3 regions of the Streptomyces sp. NBC_00885 genome follow, and region 1 is predicted to be linked to each of the others. Evidence: riboswitches for the same ligand, from Rfam matches in the RefSeq annotation. Region 1 holds a riboswitch; each other region holds the start of a gene.
What was found. Region 1 has a riboswitch for cyclic di-AMP ahead of OHA61_RS09135 (M23 family metallopeptidase). Riboswitches for the same ligand answer to the same signal wherever they lie in the genome.

Region 1 (7,611 bases):
GTGGTCGTCGACCAGTCGTGACACCCGGAGCAGCAGCTCCTCCAGGGCGGGGGTGTCAACGGGCGCGGAGCCGCGCCAGCCGAAGAGGAGGGGCGCGGTCCGGATGGCCCTGATCAACTCGGCCGCGTCACGGTCGGTGGCGGGAACGAGCCGGTGCGCGGTGTCGCCGAGCAGCTCGGAGGCCGCACCGGCGAGCCCGAAGGAGAGGACCGCGCCGACGGCGGGGTCGATCGCGGCGCGGACCACGGTGTCCACCCCACGGGGTGCCATCGCCTGGACGACGGGCTGCAGCTCTTCCGGCTTGCCGAAGGTCTCGGTCAGCTCGCGGTATGCCTGGCGCAGTTGGTCCTCAGTGGCCAGATCGAGCCGTACGCCACCGAGGTCGGCGCGGTGGCGAAGGTGCGGGGCAGTGGTCTTGAGAGCCACCGGATAGCCGAGCTCCCCGGCGGCGTGAACCGCGGCATCCGGTCCCGGCGCCGGGAGGGTGGGCCGTACGTCGATGCCGTACCGGCCCAGCAGCGCGCGGGCGTCGTCCGGGGCGAGCGTGCGCGCGCGAGGGTCGTCGTGCCCCCCGAGGAGCGCCTCGATCCGGCGGGCGGCACCGGGCTCGTCGATGTCCTCGTATTCGGGGACCTTGCCGGGGTCGGCGGCGTTGCGGCGCCACTGGGCGTATTTCACGGCCTCGGAGAGCGCACGGACGGCACGCTCGGCGGCGGGGTAGGCGGGGATGCGGTAGTCGTGCGGGGCGGCCGCCGGGGCGGGGGCCCGATAGCGGGCGGCCGCGGACACGGGTGGCGCGGTCGGCGCCGGGGGGCTCGCGGGGGCGGAACGGGCTGGAGCGCCGGCGGGCGGGGCGGGAGCGGTCGTGGTGGCGGGCGCTTGCGTCGTCCGCGTGCTCGACGCCGCCGCCAGCGCCTCCGCCAGGCCGCCCATCTCCACATGGACCACCGCCACCGGCTTCGCCGGGGACGCGTCCGAGGCCTCGCGAAGGGCCGCGGCCAGGACCTCGCCGTCGCCCGACTCCGTGACGCCGTTCTCGCCGACCCACGGGATGGCCGTCACCACCACCGCGTCGCACGCGTCGTCCTTCAGCGCCTCGGCCAGAGCCGCGCGGAAGTCCGCGGGCGTCGCCGCCGTCGTCAGGTCGAGCGGCGGCTGCGGGCGCAGCCCCTCGGTCAGGCAGGCGTCGTACGTGAGGAGCCCGAGGGACTCGGAGTTGCCGAGGATCGCCACGCGCGGCCCTGCGGGCAACGGCTGGCCGGCCAGCAGCAGACCCGCGTCGACCAGTTCGGTGACGGTGTCCACGCGGATCACGCCCGCCTGGCGCAGCAGCGCGCCCACCGTGGCGTCCGGGATCCGGGTCACCGGCACCGCATGCCCCGGCGGCTCACTGCCGCTGTGGCGGGCGCCCTTGACCACGACCACCGGTTTCACCGCCGCCGTGCGCCGTGCGAGCCGGGTGAACTTGCGGGGGTTGCCGATCGATTCGAGGTACAGCAGGACGACATCGGTGTCCGGGTCCTCGTACCAGTACTGCAGAAAGTCGTTGCCCGACACATCCGCGCGGTTGCCCGACGAGATGAAGGAGGAGAGCCCCGCGCCGCGCCGGTGGAGGCCCGCCAGCAGGGCGATGCCGATCGCGCCCGACTGGGTGAACAGGCCGATGCGCCCGGGGGCCGGGGACTCGGGCGCGAGCGAGGCGTTGAGCCGGACGGCTTCCGCGGTGCTGATGATGCCGAAGGAGTTCGGGCCGATGATGCGCATGCCGTACGAGCGGGCCTGCCGGACCAGTTCGAATTGCCGCTCACGTCCCTCGGCGCCGCTCTCGGCGTATCCGGCGGTGAGGACGACCAGACCCTGGACGCCGTGCTCGCCGCAGTCGGCGACGGCTTCGGGCACCCGCTCGGCGGGGACCGCGACGACCGCGAGGTCGACCGGCTCGCCGATCTCGCCCACGGACCGGAAGGCCGGGACGCCGTCGATCTCCCGCTGATCCTCGGACAGGGCGCGGTTCACGGCGTATGTACGGCCTGCGTACCCGGCCTCCAGGAGGTTGCGCAGCACGGTGCGCCCCACGCCGCCCGGCGCGCGGCCGGCGCCGACGACGGCGACCGACCCCGGTGCGAGCAGACGCTGCACGGAGCGCGCCTCCGCCCGCTGCTCGCGGCCGCGCTGGACGGCGAGGGACTCGGCGGTCGGTTCGAGGTCGAGGGTCAGATGGACGGAGCCGTCCTCGAAGCTGCGCCTCTGGGTGTACCCGGCGTCCCGGAACACCTTGATCATCTTGTTGTTGGCGGGCAGCACCTCGGCGGCGAAGCGCCGGATGCCCCGCTCACGGGCGACCGCCGCGATGTGCTCCAGGAGGGTGGAGGCGACACCGCGCCCCTGGTGCGCGTCCTGGACGAGGAAGGCGACCTCCGCCTCGTCGGCGGGGGCACTCGCGGGGCGGCCCTCCGCGTTGATGCGGTCGTAGCGGACGGTGGCGATGAACTCGCCGCCGACCGTGACCGCCAGACCCACCCGGTCCACATAGTCGTGATGGGTGAAGTGGTGGACGTCCTTGGCCGAGAGGCGCGGGTACGGCGCGAAGAACCGGTAGTACTTCGACTCGTCGGAGACCTGTTCGTAGAAGCTGACCAGACGCTCGGCGTCCTCGGTGGTGATGGGCCTGATGTGCGCGGTACCGCCGTCACGCAGCACCACGTCCGCCTCCCAGTGATCGGGGTAGGCGTGATCCGGCTGGGTCTGCATGTGTGAAAGCGTACGGCTCACCCACCGGTCGCGGGTCGGTTCGAGAGCACGCCGCGACACATGAGAGACTGGTCTAGACAACCGTTGAGACTTGAAGGGCAACACCATGGCTGAGCGCCGCGTCAATGTCGGCTGGGCCGAGGGCCTTCACGCCCGCCCCGCTTCCATCTTCGTCCGTGCCGCCACGGCTGCCGGCGTCCCCGTGACGATCGCCAAGGCCGACGGCAACCCGGTCAACGCCGCCTCCATGCTCGCCGTGCTCGGCCTGGGCGCTCAGGGCGGCGAGGAGATCGTGCTCGCTTCCGAGGCGGACGGCGCCGAGGGGGCCCTGGACCGGCTGGCGAAGCTGGTCGCCGAGGGGCTCGAGGAGCTTCCCGAAACGGTCTGAGCGGCTGAGCAGAATGCGCCCGGCGGCACGCGGCCGCGGTATCCCGAAATGGGGAGACCGCGGCTGTACGCATTTCCCGGCCCGGCGGTCATTTCCGCGCCCGGCTGCATGAATTCGGGCAGCAGAAAAGAAGCCCGCGAATATCCTTCCCTTTGTATACGGCGCGCCTGTTAATGGCGGACGCTCGTGGTGTTTACGGCATGTTGCGAAGTCCTCACCCGCTCGGGACGGCGCAACCGGTGCGCCGATGCGGCCCGCTCCGCATGCACGGCCGTCAGCGCGCGGGCCCGCTCCACATCGCCGCGCGCCACCGCGTCCACGATCGCGCCGTGCTCCGCCCAGGAGTCCACGGGCACGGCAGGCTGTTCGACGGCGTACATCCAGGCGATCTTGTGCCGCAGCTGGGTGAGCAGCGCGATCAGTCCCGGGCTGCCGGAGGCCTGGGCGAGGGTCTCGTGGAACCAGCCGCCCAGCGAGCGCAGGTCCTCGCCCTGGCCGCGGCGTGCGCGCTCCTGGCCCAGCCTGACCAGGCCGCGCAGGACCTTCAGGTGCGCTTCCGTGCGCCGCTGCGCCGCGCGCGCGGCGCCGAGGGGCTCCAGCAGCATCCGGACCTCCAGCAGGTCGGCCGCCTCCTGCTCGGTGGGCTCGGCGACGCAGGCACCCGCATGCCGGCGGGTGGTGACGAAGCCCTCGGACTCCAGGGTGCGCAGTGCCTCGCGCACCGGGACTCGGGAGACTCCGTAGCGGCGCGCCAGCTGCTCCTCGGTGAGCCGGCTCCCGCGCTCGAATACACCGGAGACGATGTCGTCGCGGATCGCCGTGCATACCGAGTGCGCAGGAATGCGCATGACCGAACCTCCGCTTTAATCCGCGCGAAACGCAGCCGATTGACGTCTGTTCGGTGACTCTATTGCAGTGGGCCGGATTTTCCGATGGCACTCGGGAATCCATGGATATCTTTTGGCCAGGGCACCGAACGCCGAAGGCCCCGGCAGGAAGCCGGGGCCTTCTCGCTCGCAGACGCTCGGGCGCTGTTGTCCGCTGTTCTCAGACGGTGACGCCGTGCGCGCGCAGGTACGCGACCGGGTCGATGTCGGAGCCGTACTCGGGGCTGGTGCGCGCCTCGAAGTGGAGGTGCGGCCCGGTGGTGTTGCCGGTCGCGCCGGAGAGGCCTATCTGCCGGCCCGGGGTGACGCTCTGGCCCACCGCGACCGTGATCGAGGAGAGGTGGCCGTACTGCGTGTACGAGCCGTCCTTCATCTTGATCACGACGTTGTTGCCGTAGGCGCCGCCCCAGCCGGCCTCGACGACGGTGCCGGAGCCGACCGCGTGCACGGTGGTGCCGGAGGCGGCGTGGAAGTCGATGCCGGTGTGGCTGCCGGAAGACCAGACGGCGCCGCCGGTCTTGTAGCCCGTGGAGACGTACGAGCCGCTGATCGGCGCGACGAAGGAGTTGAGGCGCTTGCGCTCGGCCTCGCGGGCGGCGCGCTCCTTGGCCTCGCGGGCGGCCTTGACGCGGGCCTCGGCCTTGCGCTTGGCCTCCTGAGCCGCCTTCGCCTGGGCGATGGCCTCGGCGGCCTCCTGCTTCTGGGCGGCGGCCTGGTCGGCGATCTGGTCCGCGAGGGTGTCGGCGGTGACGACCTGAGTCAGGCCGGTGTCCTCGACGGGGGCCATGCCAGGGGTGGCGGCGAGCGCCGGGGAAGCGAGGGTTCCGATGACGCCGGTGGTGGCAAGGGCCGCAGCGCCCGCCATGTTCGCGCTCCTGCGACTCAGGCGGCTCGGGGCACGGTGCTTCCCGGTGGCACGGGTGAACGCCATGAAGTGGCTGGTCCTTTCCTTCCTTCTCGCCTACCGGGTTAGCTGACGGGTTCGGAGCAGGAAGGTCTCCTACGGGCCCCTCCGTACGGATACGAAGGCGTCCGATTCACCCCAGGGACTCAAGTGGGTCCCCGGCTCCCCAGGCTCGCGCCGGACGGGGACTCGGCGATGGCTGTCCGATGCCGCGGATGCGGCGGGCTACTGGCGAACAGCCGGACCGACGCTAGGCGCGCCGACTTTCAATCACCAAACAGACAGGCCCTTTTGTAGTGCATGCCACAGGGCAGACAGGCAGCCTCCGCAATAAACCGGACATAGCACGGAACCCCGGCATCGCTTGGATGCTGGGGTTCCGCTTGCCTGTTGCGCCGGGTTCAGCCTGAGTTGTCCAGATCGCGCGACGGCAATCAGCCGGTGACCACGGTCACTTCGCCGATGCCCAGCGCCCTGACCGGCTCCTCGATTTGCGAGGCGTCGCCGACGAGCACCGTGACCAGACGGTCCACCGGGAAAGCGCTGACGGCCGCCGCCGTCGCCTCCACGGTGCCGGTCTCGGCCAGCCGCACGTACAACTGCGCCTGGTAGTCGTCCGCGAGGAACTGCTCGACCTGGTCGGCGAGCGTGCCCGCCACGGACGCGGCCGTCTCGAACTTCAGCGGCGCGACACCCACCAGGTTCTGCACCGCGACGTCACGCTCGGCGTCGGTGAGTCCCTCGGCGGCGAGCGTGCGCAGCACCTTCCACAGGTCGTCCAGCGCCGGTCCGGTGTTGGGCGTGTCCACCGAGCCGCTGATCGCCAGCATCGCGGCGCCCGAGCCGTCGGGGGCGGACCGCAGCACCTGGCCGAAGGCCCGTACGCCGTAGGTGTAGCCCTTCTCCTCGCGCAGCACGCGGTCCAGACGCGAGGTGAGGGTGCCGCCGAGGCAGTACGTGCCGAGCACCTGCGCGGGCCAGACCCGATCGTGCCGGTCCGCGCCGACCCGGCCGATCAGCAGCTGGGTCTGCACGGCGCCCGGGCGGTCCACGATGACCACGCGGCCGGTGTCGTCCGCGGTGATCGGCGGTACGGGGCGGGGCTTGGCGCTGTCACCCGTCCAGGTGCCGAAGGTCTCGGCGAGCACGGCGTCCAGGTCGACCCCGGTGAGGTCGCCGACGATCACCGTGGTGGCCGTGGCGGGCCGCACATGCGCCTCGTAGAAGGCACGCACGGCCGCGGAGTCGATCCGGGCCACCGTCTCCTCGGTGCCCTGGCGGGGGCGCGACATACGGGCGGCGGCCGGGAAGAGCTCCTTGGAGAGCTCCTTGGCCGCGCGGCGGGCCGGGTTGGCCGTCTCGTGCGGGATCTCGTCGAGGCGGTTGCGTACCAGCCGCTCCACCTCGCTGTCGGCGAAGGCGGGCGCGCGCAGCGCCTCGGCGAGCAGGCCGAGCGCCTTGGGCAGACGGGAGACCGGGACCTCCAGGGAGACCCGGACGCCGGGGTGGTCGGCATGCGCGTCAAGGGTGGCGCCGCAGCGCTCCAGCTCGGCGGCGAACTCCTCGGCGGTGTGCTTGTCGGTGCCCTCCGACAGGGCGCGCGCCATGATCGTGGCGACACCGTCGATGCCCTCGGGCTCGGCGTCCAGCGGAGCGTCGAGGGAGAGCTCGACGGCCACCACCTGCTGGCCGGGGCGGTGGCAGCGCAGCACGGTCAGGCCGTTGTCCAGCGTGTCGCGCTCGGGGGCGGGAAACGCCCAGGGCCGGGCGACGCCCGCCGTGGGCTGCGGGTGGTACGTCATCGTCACGGCAGCGTCGCTCACTGGTCCGCCTCTTCCTCTTCGTTGCTTCCCTCGGGCGCCGAGACGGGTTCGTACACCAGCACCGCCCTGTTGTCGGGGCGCAGCCGCGCCTTGGCGACCGCCTGCACCTCCTCGGCGGTGACGTCGAGCACCCGCTGCACGGCGGTCAGCGCCAGCTGCGGGTCGCCGAACAGCACGGCGTACCGGCACAGTTCGTCGGCGCGGCCCGCGACCGTGCCGAGCCGGTCCAGCCACTCGCGCTCCAACTGGGCCTGCGCGCGCTCCATTTCCTCGGGCGTGGGACCGTCGGCGGCGAACCGCGCCAGCTCCTCGTCGACCGCGGTCTCGATCTCCGGGACCTCGACGCCGCCGGACGTCTTGACGTCCAGCCAGCCGAGCGAGGGCGCGCCGGCGAGGCGCAGCAGACCGAACCCGGCGGCGACGGCCGTCTGGTCGCGTCGCACCAGACGGTTGTGCAGCCGGGAGGACTCGCCGCCGCCGAGAACGGTGAGCGCGAGATCGGCGGCGTCGCACTCGCGCGTGCCGTCGTGCGGCAGCCGGTAGGCGGCCATCAGCGCCCGCGCCGGGACCTCCTCGCGGATCTCCTCGCGCAGCTGCTCGCCGATGACCTCGGGCAGCGATCCGTCGCGCGGCGGCTGCTTGCCGTCGTGGGAGGGGATGGAGCCGAAGTACTTCTCGATCCAGGCGAGCGTTTCCACCGGGTCGATGTCGCCGACGACCGACAGCACGGCGTTGTTCGGCGCGTAGTACGTACGGAAGAAGGCGCGGGCGTCCTCGAGGGTCGCCGCGTCCAGGTCGGCCATCGAGCCGATCGGGGTGTGGTGGTACGGGTGGCCCTCGGGGTAGGCGAGAGCCGTC
Region 2 (7,611 bases), 2.4 Mb from region 1:
ACGTGCGGGATCTGCTGCACCGCCTGGAGCCGTACGGCGACGAACCACGGGTGGTGGAGCTGCGGGAGCGGGCCCGGCCGCTGCTGGTGGCCCCGGCGTAGGGGGTGTCTTTTGGATCAGGCCGGATCAGTGAGCGGGGTCTGGTGCGTGCAGATGCAAGGCGGAGGAGGGAGCCGACGCGGAGCGTCGGCGACTGACGACAACGCAGCAGATGTGCGTGCCAGGGCACGCGAGCCCGGCAAGATCCGAAAGACACCCCCTAGGGACACATGGCTCCGGCATAGGCGCAGACACCCTGGCTCAGCTGGTTTAACGGCCTTGTCAGTGGGCCAGTGCACTATCGGGGTGGGAGGTGACGCGGTGACAGCGTCCGGGCAGGGCTCGGTGCACGACTTCGACTGTGACGTGCTGGTGATCGGCGGCGGGATCATCGGCCTGTCGACGGCCCATGCCCTCACGCGCGCGGCTCCCGGCACCCGGGTGATCGTCCTGGAGAAGGAGACGGGCCCGGCCCGGCACCAGACCGGGCGGAACAGCGGAGTGATCCACAGCGGGATCTACTACCGGCCGGGGTCGCTGAAAGCGCGGTTCGCGGTGCGGGGCGCGGCCGAGATGGTGAAGTTCTGCGCGGAGTACGGCATCGCGCACAAGGTCACCGGGAAGCTGATCGTGGCCACCGGCAAGGACGAACTCCCGCGGCTGCACGCACTGGTCCAGCGCGGCAGGGAGAACGGCATTCCGGTGCGGGAGCTGGGCCCCGCGCAGATCATGGAGTACGAGCCGGAGGTGCGCGGGCTCGCGGCGATCCATGTCGGGACGACCGGGGTGTGCGACTTCGGGGCGGTGGCGGCGCAGCTGGGGGCCGCGTCCGGTGCGGACGTCCGCTACGGCGAGGAGGTGGCCGCGATCGACCGCCGGAGCTGGGGGGTCGCGGTGCGCACGACCTCGGGGGCGGTGGTCAGGGCGCGGGTGCTGGTGAACTGCGCGGGGCTGCACTGCGACCGGGTGGCGCGGCTGGCGGGCGACGATCCGAGGATGCGGATCGTGCCCTTCCGGGGCGAGTACTACGAGCTGGCGGACCCCTCGCTGGTGCGGGGCCTGGTGTATCCGGTCCCCGACCCGGCCTTCCCCTTCCTGGGCGTCCACCTGACCCGCGGCATCGACGGCGGAGTCCACGTCGGCCCGAACGCGGTCCCGGCGCTGGCCCGCGAGGGCTACAGCTGGTCGTCGGTCCGCCCGAGGGAACTGGCCGAGACGCTGAGCTGGCCGGGATCCTGGCGGATAGCGCGGCGCCACTGGCGGTACGGGGCCGGGGAACTGCACCGGTCCCTGTCGAAGCGTGCCTTCACGGCGGCGGTGCGCAGGCTGCTCCCGGCGGTGACGGAGACGGACCTGCGGCCGGCCGCGGCGGGGGTACGGGCGCAGGCGGTGCTGCGGGACGGGACGCTGGCGGACGACTTCCTGATCCGCGAGGCGCCGCGGACGGTGCATGTGCTGAACGCTCCGTCCCCTGCGGCGACGGCGTCGCTTCCCATCGGCCGGGAGGTGGCACGGCGGGCCCTGTCGGCGCTGACGGAGGGCCGGGTGGCGGGGGCGTCGAGGTGACACGCGGGGCGGGCGTGAACGGTCCGTTGCGCGGGCCCGCCGCGGGTGCGGTCCGGGGTGCCCGGTGCGGTGGGGTGCGGGTGGACCGCTGCGCGGGGCCTATTCCCCACCCCGCCCCTTCCCGTAACCGGGGCTCCGCCCCGGACCCCGGTCCTCAAACGCCGGACGGCTGAATGACCGGCGGGCCCGCACCCCGAACCGCCCAGAGCCGCGCCCCGCGCCCCGCGGCACCGGCACCGGGCGCCCCGTACCGCCCAAGACCCGCGCCCCGAGCGGGCCCGTAGAATCGACCCACTGTGTCTGAGCTTCGTAACCCCACCCCCGCCCCATCCCCCTCCCCTCCCCCCCTCCGCGCCAAGAGCGAGCCGCGGTTCCCCGGGGGCCCCGCTGCCGATCCCGCCGGGTCGCATCATGAGCGGCGGATCAGGAGCTTCCAGCCGCGGCGGAGTCGGGTGACCGTCGGGCAGGGCGATGCCCTGGAGCGGCTCTGGCCACGGTGGGGCATGGACATCGACGGGCAGCGCGTCCTCGATCTCGAGGAGATGTTCGGCGGGCTGCCCGTCGTCCTGGAGATCGGGTTCGGGATGGGCGAGGCCACCGCGCAGATGGCCGCCGCCGATCCCGGCACCGGGATTCTCGCCGTCGACGTGCACACGCCCGGGCAGGGCAATCTCCTCGGTCTCGCGGAGCGGAACGGACTGTCCAACATCCGTGTCGCCAACGGCGACGCGATCATCCTGCTCCGCGAGATGCTCCCGCCCGGCTCGCTCGACGGGCTGCGCGTCTACTTCCCCGACCCCTGGCCCAAGAAGCGCCACCACAAGCGCCGGCTGATCCAGCCCGAGTTCCTCAGTCTCGCCGCGCCCCGTATGAAGCCCGGAGCGATCCTGCACTGCGCGACGGACTGGGAGCCGTACGCCGAGCAGATGCTCGACGTGCTCTCGGCGCACCCGGACTTCGAGACCACCCAGGAGCACGGCGGCTTCGCCCCGCGCCCCGCCTTCCGGCCGCTCACCCGGTTCGAGGGGCAGGGCCTGGACAAGGGTCACAAGGTGCACGACCTGCTGTTCCGCCGCGTGTTGGAGTCGGCATAACCCTCGGTAGTGTGCCGTGCACCATCGCCAGGTGTCAGTGTGCCTCGTTAGGGTCATCAGGTGTCCGAGTCGTTCCCGCAGCACCTCTCACCGCATCCGGCGGTCCCGGCCTTCGACGAGCAGCCGCTCTTCGATGCCGTGCCGGAGCGTGCCCGCTGGCGGTACAAACCGCGGCGGGCCTCCCGGCTCTGGCGCAGCAAGGCGGTTCGGGCCGGGGTGGTCATCACCCTGCTCGCCCTCTCCGGCCTCGTCATCCTCGCTCTCGTACGCGAACAGACCGGCACGCACGGCTTCCTGGTCGGACTGGGCCTCGCCACCCTGCCCGTCCCGCTTCTCGCCGCGGCCTTCCGCTGGCTGGACCGGGTCGAGCCGGGACCCTGGCGGAATCTGCTGTTCGCGTTCGCCTGGGGCGCCTTCGCCGCCGCCCTCGTCGCGATCATCGCGAACTCCTTCGCGACCCGCTGGATAGCCACCGCAACCGCCGACCCGGCGAGCGCGGACACGCTCGGGGCGACCGTCATAGCCCCGGTCGTCGAGGAGACCGCCAAGGCCGCAGCGATTTTGCTGATCTTCATCTTCCGCAGACGGGACTTCACCGGGATCGTCGACGGCGTCGTCGTGGCGGGCTTCACCGCGACCGGTTTCGCCTTCACCGAGAACATCCTCTACCTCGGCAACGCCTTCGGTGAGGACCAGGAGATAGGCACCTCGGGCCTGGCATCGGTGACCGCGGCGACCTTCTTCGTACGTGTCGTCATGTCGCCGTTCGCGCATCCGCTCTTCACCGTGCTCACGGGCATCGGCTTCGGGATCGCGGCGCTCGCCGCACGACGCCAGCGATTCCGGCGGATCGCGCTGCCACTGCTGGGCCTCGCCCTCGCGATGGGCATGCACGCGCTGTGGAACGGCTCGGTGTCGCTCTTCGGCCCGTTCGGCTTCTATGCGGTGTACGGGGCGTTCATGGTCCCGGTCTTCGGGCTGCTGACCTGGCTCACGATCTGGACCCGGCAGTGCGAACTGCGCACGATATCCACCGAACTGCCCGCATACGCGGCGGCCGGCTGGCTGACGGCCGACGAGCCGCGCGCGCTCTCCTCGATGCGGGCGCGCACGATGGCCCGCGACATCGCCCGCCGTACGCACGGACCGGCCGCGGCCCACGCCGTCTCGGAGTACGAACGGTTCGCGACGACCCTGGCCTTTCTGCGCCACCGGGCCCACCGCGGCACGGCGGGCCCGGACTTCATGGAGCGCGAGCAGGAGCTGCTGCACCACCTGTGGCAGCGCAAGGAAGTCGCGTCTCCCGCGCTGAGCTACGCGGCGCGGGCGACGGGCCGGGTATGGACCCCGCCCCCGCACCGCGACTACGGCGGCTACAACCCGTACCGCTCCTAGGCTGGCAGGGCGCTTGTTCCGCCCGCATGCCGTACGCGACCGGGGCACAGGACCGGCAGCCCTGGCGTCGGGGGGTGAGCGCCAGAACTGCCGGCGTTCATGGGAGTGCGGTGCACCGCGCACATGGGGGCATCCGCATAAACGCCCCCTCGCGCCGAGCGGCGGCGCGAGGGGGCGTACGGAGAAATCAGACGGTCAGGCCCTTGTCCCGCAGCCAGGCCATCGGGTCGATGCCGGTCCCGCTCGCCGTGTGGACCTCGAGGTGCAGATGCGCGCCGGTCACATTGCCGGTCGCACCCACGCGCCCGATCGTCTCGCCCGTCGTCACCTTCTGGCCGACGCTGACCGAGATCGAGGACTGGTGGGCGTACCAGATCTCCGTGCCGTCCTCGAGCTCCAGCACCGTGCGGTAGCCGTAAGACCCGGACCAGCCCGCCGACTTGACGGTGCCGCTGTGCACGGCCTTCAGGGGCGTGCCCGTCGGGGCCGCGAAGTCCAGGCCGGTGTGGTAGCCCGAGGACCACATCGATCCGGCCTCACCGAAGGTGGAGGTGATCGTGTACGAGGAGGTCGGCAGCGAGTAGCTCGCGGCGAGCTTGGCGAGGCGCTCGGCCTCGGCCTTCTCCGCCGCTGCCTTCTCGGCGGCGAGCTTCGCCGCCTCGGCCTCGGCCTCCGCCGCGGTCTGCTGGGCCTTCGCCTCCGCCGCTGCCTTCTCGGCCGCGAGCTTCTCCGCGGCCGCCTTGGCCTCGGCGTCCGCCTCGGCCCGCTGCTGATCGGCCTGCTGGAGGATGCGGGCGCGCAGCGCCTCACCGGCGGAGCCCTGCGCCTCGGCCTTGGAGCCGGTGTCAGCGGCGAGCGTCGCCGAGGTGAGGGGCGCGGTGTTCCCGGCGTCGGCGTCCGAGGAGTCGTCGGACATGAACGAGCCGACGCCTGGAAGGGACTTGGCGTCGGGCAGGTTGTCCGCGATCGAGTCGGGGAGCGATATGGAGACCGGCGGCTTGCTCTGCGCGGTGGCCATGCCGCCCGCGCCGACCGCGGCGATCACGCCGACCCCGAGCACCGTGGAGCTGCGGGCGAGTCCGCCGCGCTGCTTCATGACACGGTGCCGGCCGCGCACCGGACGGACGGAGTCCTCGGTGGGGTTCCATTCCTCCCATGCCCGCTCTGCCACCTCGTCGCCGAAGAAGTCAGTTTCGAAGGGTGCTGTCGGGGCAGGTTTGTTGGACGCCACTGAGGCGTGCTCCTTTCCTTCCTTCTCGCCTACCGGGTTAGCTGACGGGTTCGGAGCAGGAAGGTCTCCTACGGGCGCTTCCGCCGCGGACAAGAGCGGCAAAAGGTGCCCGATTCACCCCAATTGGTGGTTCCCCGGTTCCCTTGCGGGATTCGGCGCGTGCGCACGGTGCCGCCTCTTGCGACGACTGGGACGACCGCGCTGCGTTATCGAACGTTAATAGACACCGGGGCCCGATTCCAAGCTGTTCCGACTGATCATTAACAACATTCGCCGGGACTTAACCGGACACAAGGGCCCGGAGTGGGGTGAGTTGATCGCCCCTGACGCACCATCCGACACCTCCCGCTACCTGACGGTTCGTCAAATGTTATGCGGAGGGGTGTCTCTCGATTACGTACCGTGCCCATCCGTCCGTCCGGCGTCCGGCGCCCGGCTTCACGACGCCAACGACGCCGAGCCGCCAGAGCCCTCACTCGCCCCCGCCGACCACGGGCACGATCGTGCGGCGCTCCTGCTGCCCCTGAGCGGGACGGCTGACCGCAAGCAGCGCCATGTCGTCCGTCGAGCCGCCACCCGTATGGCGTCGTACGTCGTCCACCAAGGCGTCCAGCAGCTCCTCGGGCCCGGGGAACAGCCGCCCCGCCAGCCGCCGGCCGGGGTCGTAGAAAACGCCGCTCGCGTCGCGCGCCTCGGACAGCCCGTCCGTATAGAGAAGCAGCGTGGCCCCGGGGGGCAGCCGGTGCGCGTCCGAGCGGTCCGGCCAGATCCCGAGGCCCATACCGAGCGGCAGCGCGGCCTGGGTCGGCTCCAGGATGTTCACGTTCCCGTCCGCGTACAGCAGGAGCGGCTCCGGATGGCCCCGGTTCACGACCCGTACGACACGATCACCGCGCGGGATCTCGGCCAGTACGGCGGTGGTGAACCCCTCGACCGCGTCCAGGTTGTGCCGCGCGCCCTCCCGCACCAGCGCCCGCTCCAGCCGCGCGGCGAGCCCTTCCAGCGAGCTCTCCTGCTCGGCGGCCTCCCGGAACGCCCCGATCACCACGGCCACCGCCTCGACCGCCTGCAGCCCCTTGCCCCGTACGTCCCCGACGATCAGCCGCACCCCGAAGGGTGTGTCCTGTACGGCGAAGAGGTCGCCGCCGATGAACGCGTCCTTCTGCGCCGCCTCGTACCGCGCGGCGACGTGCAGTCCCCCGATCCGCTCCGGGGGAGTCGGCAACACGGCGCGCTGCGCCGTCTCGGCGATCACCCGGGCCGACGCGAGGCGCTGACTGCCGAGCCGTACGACCCGGTTGATCAGCAGAGCGAGGCCCGAGACGGTGATCACAGTGGTCAGCTCGGTGAACGCCGTGATCTGCGAGAGGGTGTGGTTGTAGAGGTGCAGCCCGGTCACGCCGAGGATCGCCGCGATACCGACCAGCAGGGTGCCGACCCAGGTGAAGATGGGGGCCGCGATCAGCGGCGCGGCCGCGAAGAGCGGGACCGCCGTGAACCGGGGCGGCGTCGCGAGGTCGAAGATCGCGCCGCCGACGATCATCAGGGCGGGCAGCAGGCGGACGAATCCACGAGAGATGTCCGCTCCGCCCTGCTCTGGCTCGGCCACGGGTGCTCTCCTGCCCGGTCCCCACACGGCTGCGGACGGTACCGCCCCCTTCCCAGGCTGGCCGTAGCCGCGCCGGGCGGCGAGTCGCCGTCGGCCAACCGGGCGATGTCCGCAGCGCACACACGACAGTGGCCCGGCACTCTGTCGAGTGCCGGGCCACTGTTGTCAGTAGCGGGGACAGGATTTGAACCTGCGACCTCTGGGTTATGAGCCCAGCGAGCTACCGAGCTGCTCCACCCCGCGTCGGTGAACACCACCTTACGCCATCCGGAGCAAGATCAAATCCATTTTGTTCAGCGGCGGCGCAGACGCAGTGCGGTGAGGGCTCCGCCGGCCGCGATCAGGGCGGCAGCGGCGAAGGCCGCGTACCGGGTGGCGCCGGAGGATCCGGTGTTGGCGAGGGCGCCGGTGGTGGTGACGGGGGTGTTACCGCCGGCCACCGCCGTGGCCGAGGAGGACGGGGTCACGGAGGGGGTGGCGGAAGCGCTCGCGGAGGGCGTGGCAGACGGCGTCGCGGAGGGCGTCGCGCTCGGCTGGGTGGTGCCGCGCTCGGGGGCGACGGTGATCTTGCCCTGGGCTCCCAGGAACGGATGGGTGTTGCCCTCGGTCAGCCCGGTCGCCGCGCGCAGCGTGATCTTGACCGGCTTCTGGATGCCCTTGAAGTCGATGACGCTCAC
Region 3 (7,611 bases), 1.6 Mb from region 1:
CATCGCGACCGAGGAGGAACAGCAGCGCGTCCTGGCCGAGTTCAACGACACCGCCCGGCCGCTGCCCGCGACCACCCTGATCGGCCCCGTCGAGGCGCAGGCACGCCGCACACCCGACGCCCCGGCCCTCGTCTTCGGGGACAGGACGCTGACGTACGCGGAGCTGAATGCCGAGGCGAGCCGTCTCGCCCGTCATCTGACCGGACACGGTGTACGGCCCGGCTCGCTGGTGGCGATCGCCCTGCCGCGCTCGGTGGAGCTGATCGTCGCCCTGCTGGGCGTACTCAAGGCGGGTGGCGCCTACCTGCCGCTCGATCCGGGCTATCCGGCAGGCCGCCTCGCCGACATGCTGGAGGACGCCGCGCCGGTCTGCGTGGTCACCGACTCGGCCACCCGCACCCGACTGCCCCACACGGAGCTGCCGTACATCCTGCTCGACCGGACGGATCTCTCGGCCCTGTCCCCGCTCGACCCGCCGCGCGCGCTCACGCCGCAGCACCCGGCGTATGTCATCTATACGTCGGGGTCCACGGGCAGGCCCAAGGGCGTCGTGGTGCCGCACGCGGCCATCGACAACCGGCTGCGCTGGATGCAGCACACCTACCCGCTCGGTCCCGGCGACCGGGTGCTGCAGAAGACACCGTCCGGCTTCGACGTGTCGGTGTGGGAGTTCTTCTGGGCCCTGCGCGAGGGCGCCACCCTCGTCGTCGCCGCACCCGAAGGACACAAGGACCCGGTCTATCTGGCCCGGACCATCCAGGAGCAGGCGATCACTGTCTGCCACTTCGTGCCGTCCATGCTCCAAGTGTTCCTCGCGGAGCCGGAGGCCACCGGATGTTCCTCGCTGCGGGACGTCTTCTGCAGCGGTGAGGCTCTGCCCAGGGACGCCGTGCAGGACTTCCACCAGACCTTGCCCACGGCGCGGTTGCACAACCTGTACGGCCCCACGGAAGCAGCCGTCGACGTCACGCACCACACCTGCACACCCGGTCGGAGCGGGCCCGTGCCCATCGGCCGTCCCGTGTGGAACACCCGGCTGTACGTCCTGGACGCGGCGCTCAAACCCTGTCCGCCCGGCGTCACGGGCGAGCTCTACCTCGCCGGTGTCCAGCTCGCCGACGGCTACCTCCGCCGCCCCGGCCTGACCGCGACCCGCTTCGTCGCCGACCCCTACGGCGAGGGCGGCGCGCGTATGTACCGCACGGGCGACCTCGCCCGGTGGACCGCCGACGGTGAGGTCACCTACCTGGGGCGCACCGACCAGCAGGTCAAACTCCGCGGCCAGCGCCTCGAACCCGGCGAGATCGAGGCCCATCTGGCGGCGATGGACGCGGTGACCGGCGCCTGTGTGACGGTGCGCGAGGACCGGCCCGGTGACCAGCGGCTCGTCGCCTACATCACCGGCGGCGACGCGGTACCCGACCAGGAGACTTTGCGCGCACGCCTAGGCACGCTGCTGCCCGAGTACATGGTGCCCTCGGCGATCGTCCGCCTCGACGACTTTCCCCTCAGCCCCAACGGGAAGCTCGACCGCAGGGCCCTGCCAGCCCCCGCCACCGACACGCACACCGGCGGGCGGGCACCCCGCAACCCCACAGAGGAGACACTGACCCGCCTCTTCGCCGAAGTCCTCGGCCTCGAACGGGTCGGCACGGACGCCGCGTTCTTCGACCTCGGCGGCACATCCCTGCTGGCCGCCCGCCTCATGTCCCGTATCCGCGAAACGCTCGGCATCAGCGCCCCGATCGGGACCCTGTTCCGCGCGCCGACGCCGGCCGCGCTCGCCGAGCGCCTCACCGACGACAACGGCCCCGACACCGCGCTGGAGGTGCTGTTGCCGCTGCGTGCGAGCGGCGAGCGCATCCCGCTGTTCGTCTTCCACCCGGCCGGTGGCATCAGCTGGTGCTACTCGGGGCTCCTCTCCGGTCTCGGCAGCGGACAGCCCGTCCACGGCCTCCAGGCCCGTGGACTGATGCACGACGAGGAAACCCTGCCCGCCACGATGGACGAGATGGCCGCCGACTACGTGGCGCAGATCCGCACCGTCCAGCCGCACGGTCCGTACCGGCTCCTCGGCTGGTCCGTAGGAGGCGTCATCGCCCATACAGTCGCCGTCCATCTCCAGCAGGGCGGCGAACAGGTCGACCTGCTGGCACTCATGGACGCCTACCCCTCGGACCAGTGGCGCGACCTCGCCGGACCCACCGAGGCCGACGCGCTCAACGCCCTTCTGCGCATGGCCGGTTTCGAGGGCGGTGACTCACTCACCCGGGACGGCGTCCTCGCCACGTTGCGCCGCGAGGGCAGTGCGCTCGCGGCCCTTCCCGAGCGGGTGCTGACCGCCGTCCTCGGCATCGTCACCAACAACGCCCGCCTCATGCGTACCCACCGCCACCAGACCTTCGAGGGGGACCTGCTGTTCTTCACGGCAGCCGCGCCCCGTGCCGAGGACTGGCTCACCCCGCACGCCTGGCGGCCGTACATGAGCGGCAGGCTCGACGAGCACAGGCTGGACTGCCTGCATCCCGAGATGACACAGCCACGGCAGCTCGACGAGATCGCCACCGTCCTCATGGCCCGGCTGAAGGAACTCGACACATGACCCAGCCCTTCGACCCCACGGGCACCTCCGAGCCCACCCATCTCGTCCTCGTCAACACGGCAGGGGCACGGTCGCTGTGGCCGGTATTCCTGCCCGTGCCGGCGGGCTGGGCCAAGGAACACGGCCCCGCATCACACGAGGACTGTCTGCGGGCACTGACGCCCGCACAGCCCGCGCCGCCGGCCCCGCCCGGCTGATCCGGCCGAACAGAAGGCCGGGACACGAATTCCGACGAACTTGCGGCGCCCTTGCGGACGAATTCGGCGACCGCATTTCCGATTCCCGGCCGGAACGTGTCAGCGATATGTCAGACGAGGGGGAACGACCGACAACTGACAAGCCCTGCCTTCATAGTGAGGCAGGGGCCCAGCAGGGGCGCATATCCACGGTGCCACAAACCGGCATCCACTTCTCATTGTTCTGGAGGAACAAGCATGTCCCGCACCCGAAGCACCATTCGCCGCCGGGTCCTACTCGCCGCCGCCATAACCGCCACCTGCGCGCTCGGCCCGGCCGGTATTGCCATGGCCGCTGCCCCGGCCCAGGTTCACACGCTCCAGGCGTCCTACACGGTCGACTCCGCCCAACTGGGCCAGGGGCTCTACCAGTCCGCCTACTCCGCGCGGAACAATGTCCTGTGGGTAACCAGCTCGGTCGGATACCCCCCGGTCACCAAGACCCAGCTGCTCAAGGTGGACCCGGCGACCCTGAAGGTGAAGGCCGCCTACACGCCGCCCCTCAAGGACGAGGCCACCGGTGCGCGGGAGGCCGTCTACGGAGTGGCCGTCGACGACGTGCACAACACCGTGTGGACCACCAACACGCTCGACAACTCCCTTGCCGTCTACAGCCAGCGGACCGGCGAGCACCTGGCCACGCTGCCCGGCGTGAAGCACGCCCGGGACGTCGTCGTCGACCAGCAGCGCAACCTAGCCTGGACCGCCGGGCTCGAGGACGGCAGCATCGTCGCCTTCGACACCCGTACATACCAGGAGAAGAAGCGCGTCACGGTCACGGGCGCGACGCCCGCGGGCGTGACCGTCGACGAGCGCACCGGCACCGTTTACGCAGCCGATCTGACCAACGGTCAGCTCATCGAGGTCTCCCCGGCATCCAGCACGCCCAGGCTCATCCCGGCCGGCAAGGGCACGATCGACGTGGCGCTGTCCGGCGACGGCAGGACCGCCTACGCCGCCAACCAGGCGAGCGGTTCCCTCGCCGTCATCGACCTGCGCGCGGGAGTGGTGCAGAAGGAGATCGCGACGGGAGCGGGCGCCCTCGCGGTCGCGACCGACGCGTGCACGGGCAACGTCTTCGTGGCCAACAGGGAATCCGGTACGACCTCGGTGGTCGACCCCCGCAAGGGACTCGTTCTCGCGAACCTCGCGACCGGCGCGAACACGGACCATGTGGTCATCACGCGTGGCACGGCCTATGTCGTCGACAAGGCGGCGGTCGGAGCCGAGGCGATGGACTCCATCCACCGCATTCGCGCGACCGGCTGACCGGCTGCCGCGCCCGAGCGCCCCGGACGGCGGGCTCCGCCGTCCGGGGCGCTCTGCTCTGTCACGGCCCGGTCCCGTGCACCCGACCTAAAAGCGCCTTGATGTCCGAAAAAGCCCACAAGGGCGGTTCATCTTTATTGTTATTCGATGCCCCCATAAGAGAAACCCGGGCGAATTCCATTTATCCGGAGCGCACCGCCGCAAACCGGACTCGGTTGCCTTCTCCTCCAGTGAAATGGGTCACGTTCGGCAGTGCCCGCGCACGGCGGCGTGGCGCCCAGTCCCGTTCTGCAGAAAGAAAGTTGAGATTCTCGATCTTGCCGACCGGCGGGAATTTCTCGCGATTAATCCCCCTCGCGAATTGAAATGTGAATTCGGGACTTGTTTCGCCCGGTCTGCCTCGCTTACGGTCACGACAACCCGGATGGACCGCCGAATCCTGCCGCCGTCCGGAAACCGCACCCACCCACTCACGGACGTACGGCAGGAGCGGGGGACCCAGGTAAGCCGCCGATCCGGAATACGGAACGGCTTGGGGTGAAGTCGCCGTCACAATGCGGCCGGGCATCTCCAGCCCGAACCCGACAGCTCACCTCGCAGGCGACGGAGAGGAATTCGTCATGCCCGCAAAGGGTAAGCATCGCCGTCCCAAGTCCAGTGCATTCAGCCGCGGTCTCGCCGTCGCGGGCACCGGTGGCGCCGCACTCGTCCTGCCGGTGATCGCCACGACCGCCGCCTCCGCGCAGACGGCACCGCAGTCCACCCCCGCCGCCAAGACCTCGGCCGCAGCTCCGGCCCTCGCGAAGAAGGCCGGCACCACGACCTACTCCGTCGTCGCGGGGGACTCCCTTTCCAAGATCGCGGACCAGCTCAACGTCACCGGCGGCTGGAAGAAGCTCTACAAGGACAACCGCAAGGTCGTCGGTGACGACCCGCGGCTGATTCACCCGGGCCTCAAGCTGACGATCGGCAAGAAGGCCAAGGCTGCCGCCGCCTCCGACCGGGCTGACCGGGCCGACCGCTCCAAGCGCACGACGAAGCTGACCCCGGCGAAGAGTGCCCCCGCCGCGAAGCCGAAGAAGACGTACTCCAACGACCTCGACGGCTGGATCAAGGAGTCGCTGGACGTGATGGCCAAGCACGGCATCCCCGGCAGCTACGACGGCATCCACCGCAACATCATGCGCGAGTCCTCCGGCAACCCGCTGGCCATCAACAACTGGGACTCCAACGCCGCGGCCGGAACGCCGTCCAAGGGCCTCCTCCAGGTCATCGACCCCACGTTCTTCGCCTACCACGTGCCCGGCACGTCGATGGACAGCTACGACCCGGTCGCCAACATCACCGCCGCGTGCAACTACGCCGCCGACAAGTACGGCTCGATCGACAACGTGAACGGCGCGTACTGACCGACCTCACAGGTCGCGGCGGTTCACGGCGAGAAGGGCGAGAACCGCCGCGACGAGCGGCCGGGCCGTGCGGGTCCTTTTGCCTACCGGTCCTTCGAGAGCGCGAGCAGTTCGGCGAACAGACCCCCGGCGTGGACCAGGTCCTCGTACCGGCCCTGTTCGGTGATCCGGCCCTGCTCCATGACGATGATGCGGTCCGCCAGCCGGGTGTTCTCCAGCTGATGCGTCACCACGACCGTGATGCGGTCGGCGGAGATCGCCTTGATGGCCTCGAGGATGCCGTGTTCACCGCGCGCGTCCATCTGCGACGTCGGCTCGTCCAGGATCAGCAGGGAAGGCCGCCGGTACAGAGCGCGTGAGCAGACCAGACGCTGCCACTGCCCACCTGACAGCTCGGATCCGCCGTACAGTTCGCGCGCCAGCAGCGTGTCGAGTCCCTTGGGCAGGTCGTCGATCGCCGCGCGCATCCCCACGGCGTCGACGGCGTCCCACACCGGCCCGTCGTCGAAGGTGCGGGGCTGCCCCAGCGTCACGTTCTCCCTTGCGCGCAGGGGCCATTGGGCGAAGATCTGCGGGACCAGCCCGGTCCCCGCCCACACGGAGTCGGGGTGGGCGGCGGCGAGATCGATGTCACCCCAGGTCACTCGGCCCTTGTCGGCCAGGAAGATCCCGGTGATCAGCCGCGTCAGGGTGGACTTGCCCGAGCCGTTCTCCCCGACGATCGCGACGATCTCGCCACGGCGGAGCGTGAGGGAGACATGGTCGACGGCCGGAGCCTCCTTGCCGGGGTACTGGTAGACCACCTCATCGAGCCGGATCTCCTCCACGCTCCCGGGGGCGGTCAACGCGCCGCGTTTGGGGGCCAGTTGCTCGGCCAGGTCGAGGAAGGACCGCATGTCGGCGAGGTACAGGCTGGTGTGGAACATCGCCGCGCCGTTGATGACGAGCTGCGAGAGCGCGGCCAGCGTGGTCTGAACGGCGACAACGGCGGTCGCGGCGATGGCGATGCCGACTCGGCCGGTCATCGCGAGCCAGGCCAGGGTGGCCCACGTGCAGAGGAGGAACAGCCCGCCGAGAGCGGAGGTGGTCAGGACGATGCGCAGCATCCGGGGCGCGATCGTGAGGGTGCGCCGGTCGATACGGTCGGACAGCGTGCGGTACCAGAACAGCAGGTAGTCGGTCATGCCGTTCGCACGGACCTCGTCGCCGTACTTGGACGTCGTCGCCCACCAGCGCATCATTCCGCGGATGTTGCGGTCGGCGACATTGGCGTAGTGGGTCTCGTAGTCCACCTTGGCCGAGAGTACGGCGCCGATACCGGCCGGGAGCACGGCGAGCAACAGCAGCGGCAGCATCAGCGGGTGCATCAGCGTCAGGACACCGCCGGCGGCGACCATGCGCACCAGCGCTGCCATGAAGCGCTGCGCGTCCTTCACCATCAGCGTCGTGCGGAGCACGCCCATCTCCGCGGCTTCCTGCCGGTCGGCGAACCCGTCCTTGCTGTAGGCGGACGCCTCGACCCGGCAGACCGCTTCGACGAGTGCGGTGTCGGCCGCCGTGGTCAGCGTGGGCGTGATCCGGCCGTCCGCATAGGAGGCGAAGGCTCCGGCGATCCGTCCCGCGGCGGCCGCCGTCCCGACGACCAGCAGCGCGGGGAACGCCGCGTGGAGACGGGCGGAGACCTCGCCGCTGCCGAGGAGGGGATGCATCGCGCGGGCGGTGAAAGCAAGCAGTACGGCGGCTGCGACACCTGTGAGGACCTGGCAGGCCAGCAGAAGAATCACAGCCGCGCGGTCGATACGCCAGGCCATCCGTGAGGTCTGCCCCAGCACCGCCGGCAGGCGGGAGCACAGTGCGGTGAACGAGACCTCGCCGAGGGGGTTCTTGCCGTAGTGGCCCTCGAAGGTGATCTCCGCGGGCGGGGGAGGCGGCGGCGTTGCCTCGTTCGCTGCGGCGGCGGAGTTGGTGTCGGTCACCTGCCGACCTCCACACGTGTGGACGTGGACGCGCGCAGGCCGAGGTGAGCCCTGACGGTCCGCTCGAACACCAGGTGAACTCCGATGACGTTGGCACATGGATGCATAAAGGCTCCTCG

Region 2: another riboswitch for cyclic di-AMP. It lies ahead of OHA61_RS20225 (M23 family metallopeptidase); the one in region 1 lies ahead of OHA61_RS09135 (M23 family metallopeptidase).
Region 3: another riboswitch for cyclic di-AMP. It lies ahead of OHA61_RS02300 (transglycosylase SLT domain-containing protein); the one in region 1 lies ahead of OHA61_RS09135 (M23 family metallopeptidase).

Annotation. Positions count from the first base shown of each region.
Region 1 is NZ_CP108796.1:2,083,169-2,090,779, forward strand. Features, by position in the region: gene OHA61_RS09120 (GNAT family N-acetyltransferase) at 1-2,751, opposite strand, end outside; gene OHA61_RS09125 (HPr family phosphocarrier protein) at 2,858-3,139, shown strand; gene OHA61_RS09130 (GntR family transcriptional regulator) at 3,310-3,987, opposite strand; gene OHA61_RS09135 (M23 family metallopeptidase) at 4,187-4,957, opposite strand; cyclic di-AMP (ydaO/yuaA leader) riboswitch at 4,970-5,135, opposite strand; gene OHA61_RS09140 (M16 family metallopeptidase) at 5,365-6,753, opposite strand; gene OHA61_RS09145 (M16 family metallopeptidase) at 6,750-7,611, opposite strand, start outside.
Region 2 is NZ_CP108796.1:4,448,588-4,456,198, reverse strand. Features, by position in the region: gene OHA61_RS20245 (MFS transporter) at 1-101, shown strand, start outside; gene lhgO (L-2-hydroxyglutarate oxidase) at 361-1,605, shown strand; gene trmB (tRNA (guanosine(46)-N7)-methyltransferase TrmB) at 1,902-2,699, shown strand; gene OHA61_RS20230 (PrsW family intramembrane metalloprotease) at 2,760-4,094, shown strand; gene OHA61_RS20225 (M23 family metallopeptidase) at 4,282-5,325, opposite strand; cyclic di-AMP (ydaO/yuaA leader) riboswitch at 5,337-5,493, opposite strand; gene OHA61_RS20220 (PP2C family protein-serine/threonine phosphatase) at 5,798-7,054, opposite strand; tRNA gene OHA61_RS20215 (tRNA-Met) at 7,104-7,177, opposite strand; gene OHA61_RS20210 (hypothetical protein) at 7,228-7,611, opposite strand, start outside.
Region 3 is NZ_CP108796.1:473,190-480,800, reverse strand. Features, by position in the region: gene OHA61_RS02315 (amino acid adenylation domain-containing protein) at 1-2,602, shown strand, start outside; gene OHA61_RS02310 (MbtH family protein) at 2,599-2,799, shown strand; gene OHA61_RS02305 (YncE family protein) at 3,037-4,107, shown strand; cyclic di-AMP (ydaO/yuaA leader) riboswitch at 4,561-4,723, shown strand; gene OHA61_RS02300 (transglycosylase SLT domain-containing protein) at 4,728-5,516, shown strand; gene OHA61_RS02295 (ATP-binding cassette domain-containing protein) at 5,600-7,492, opposite strand.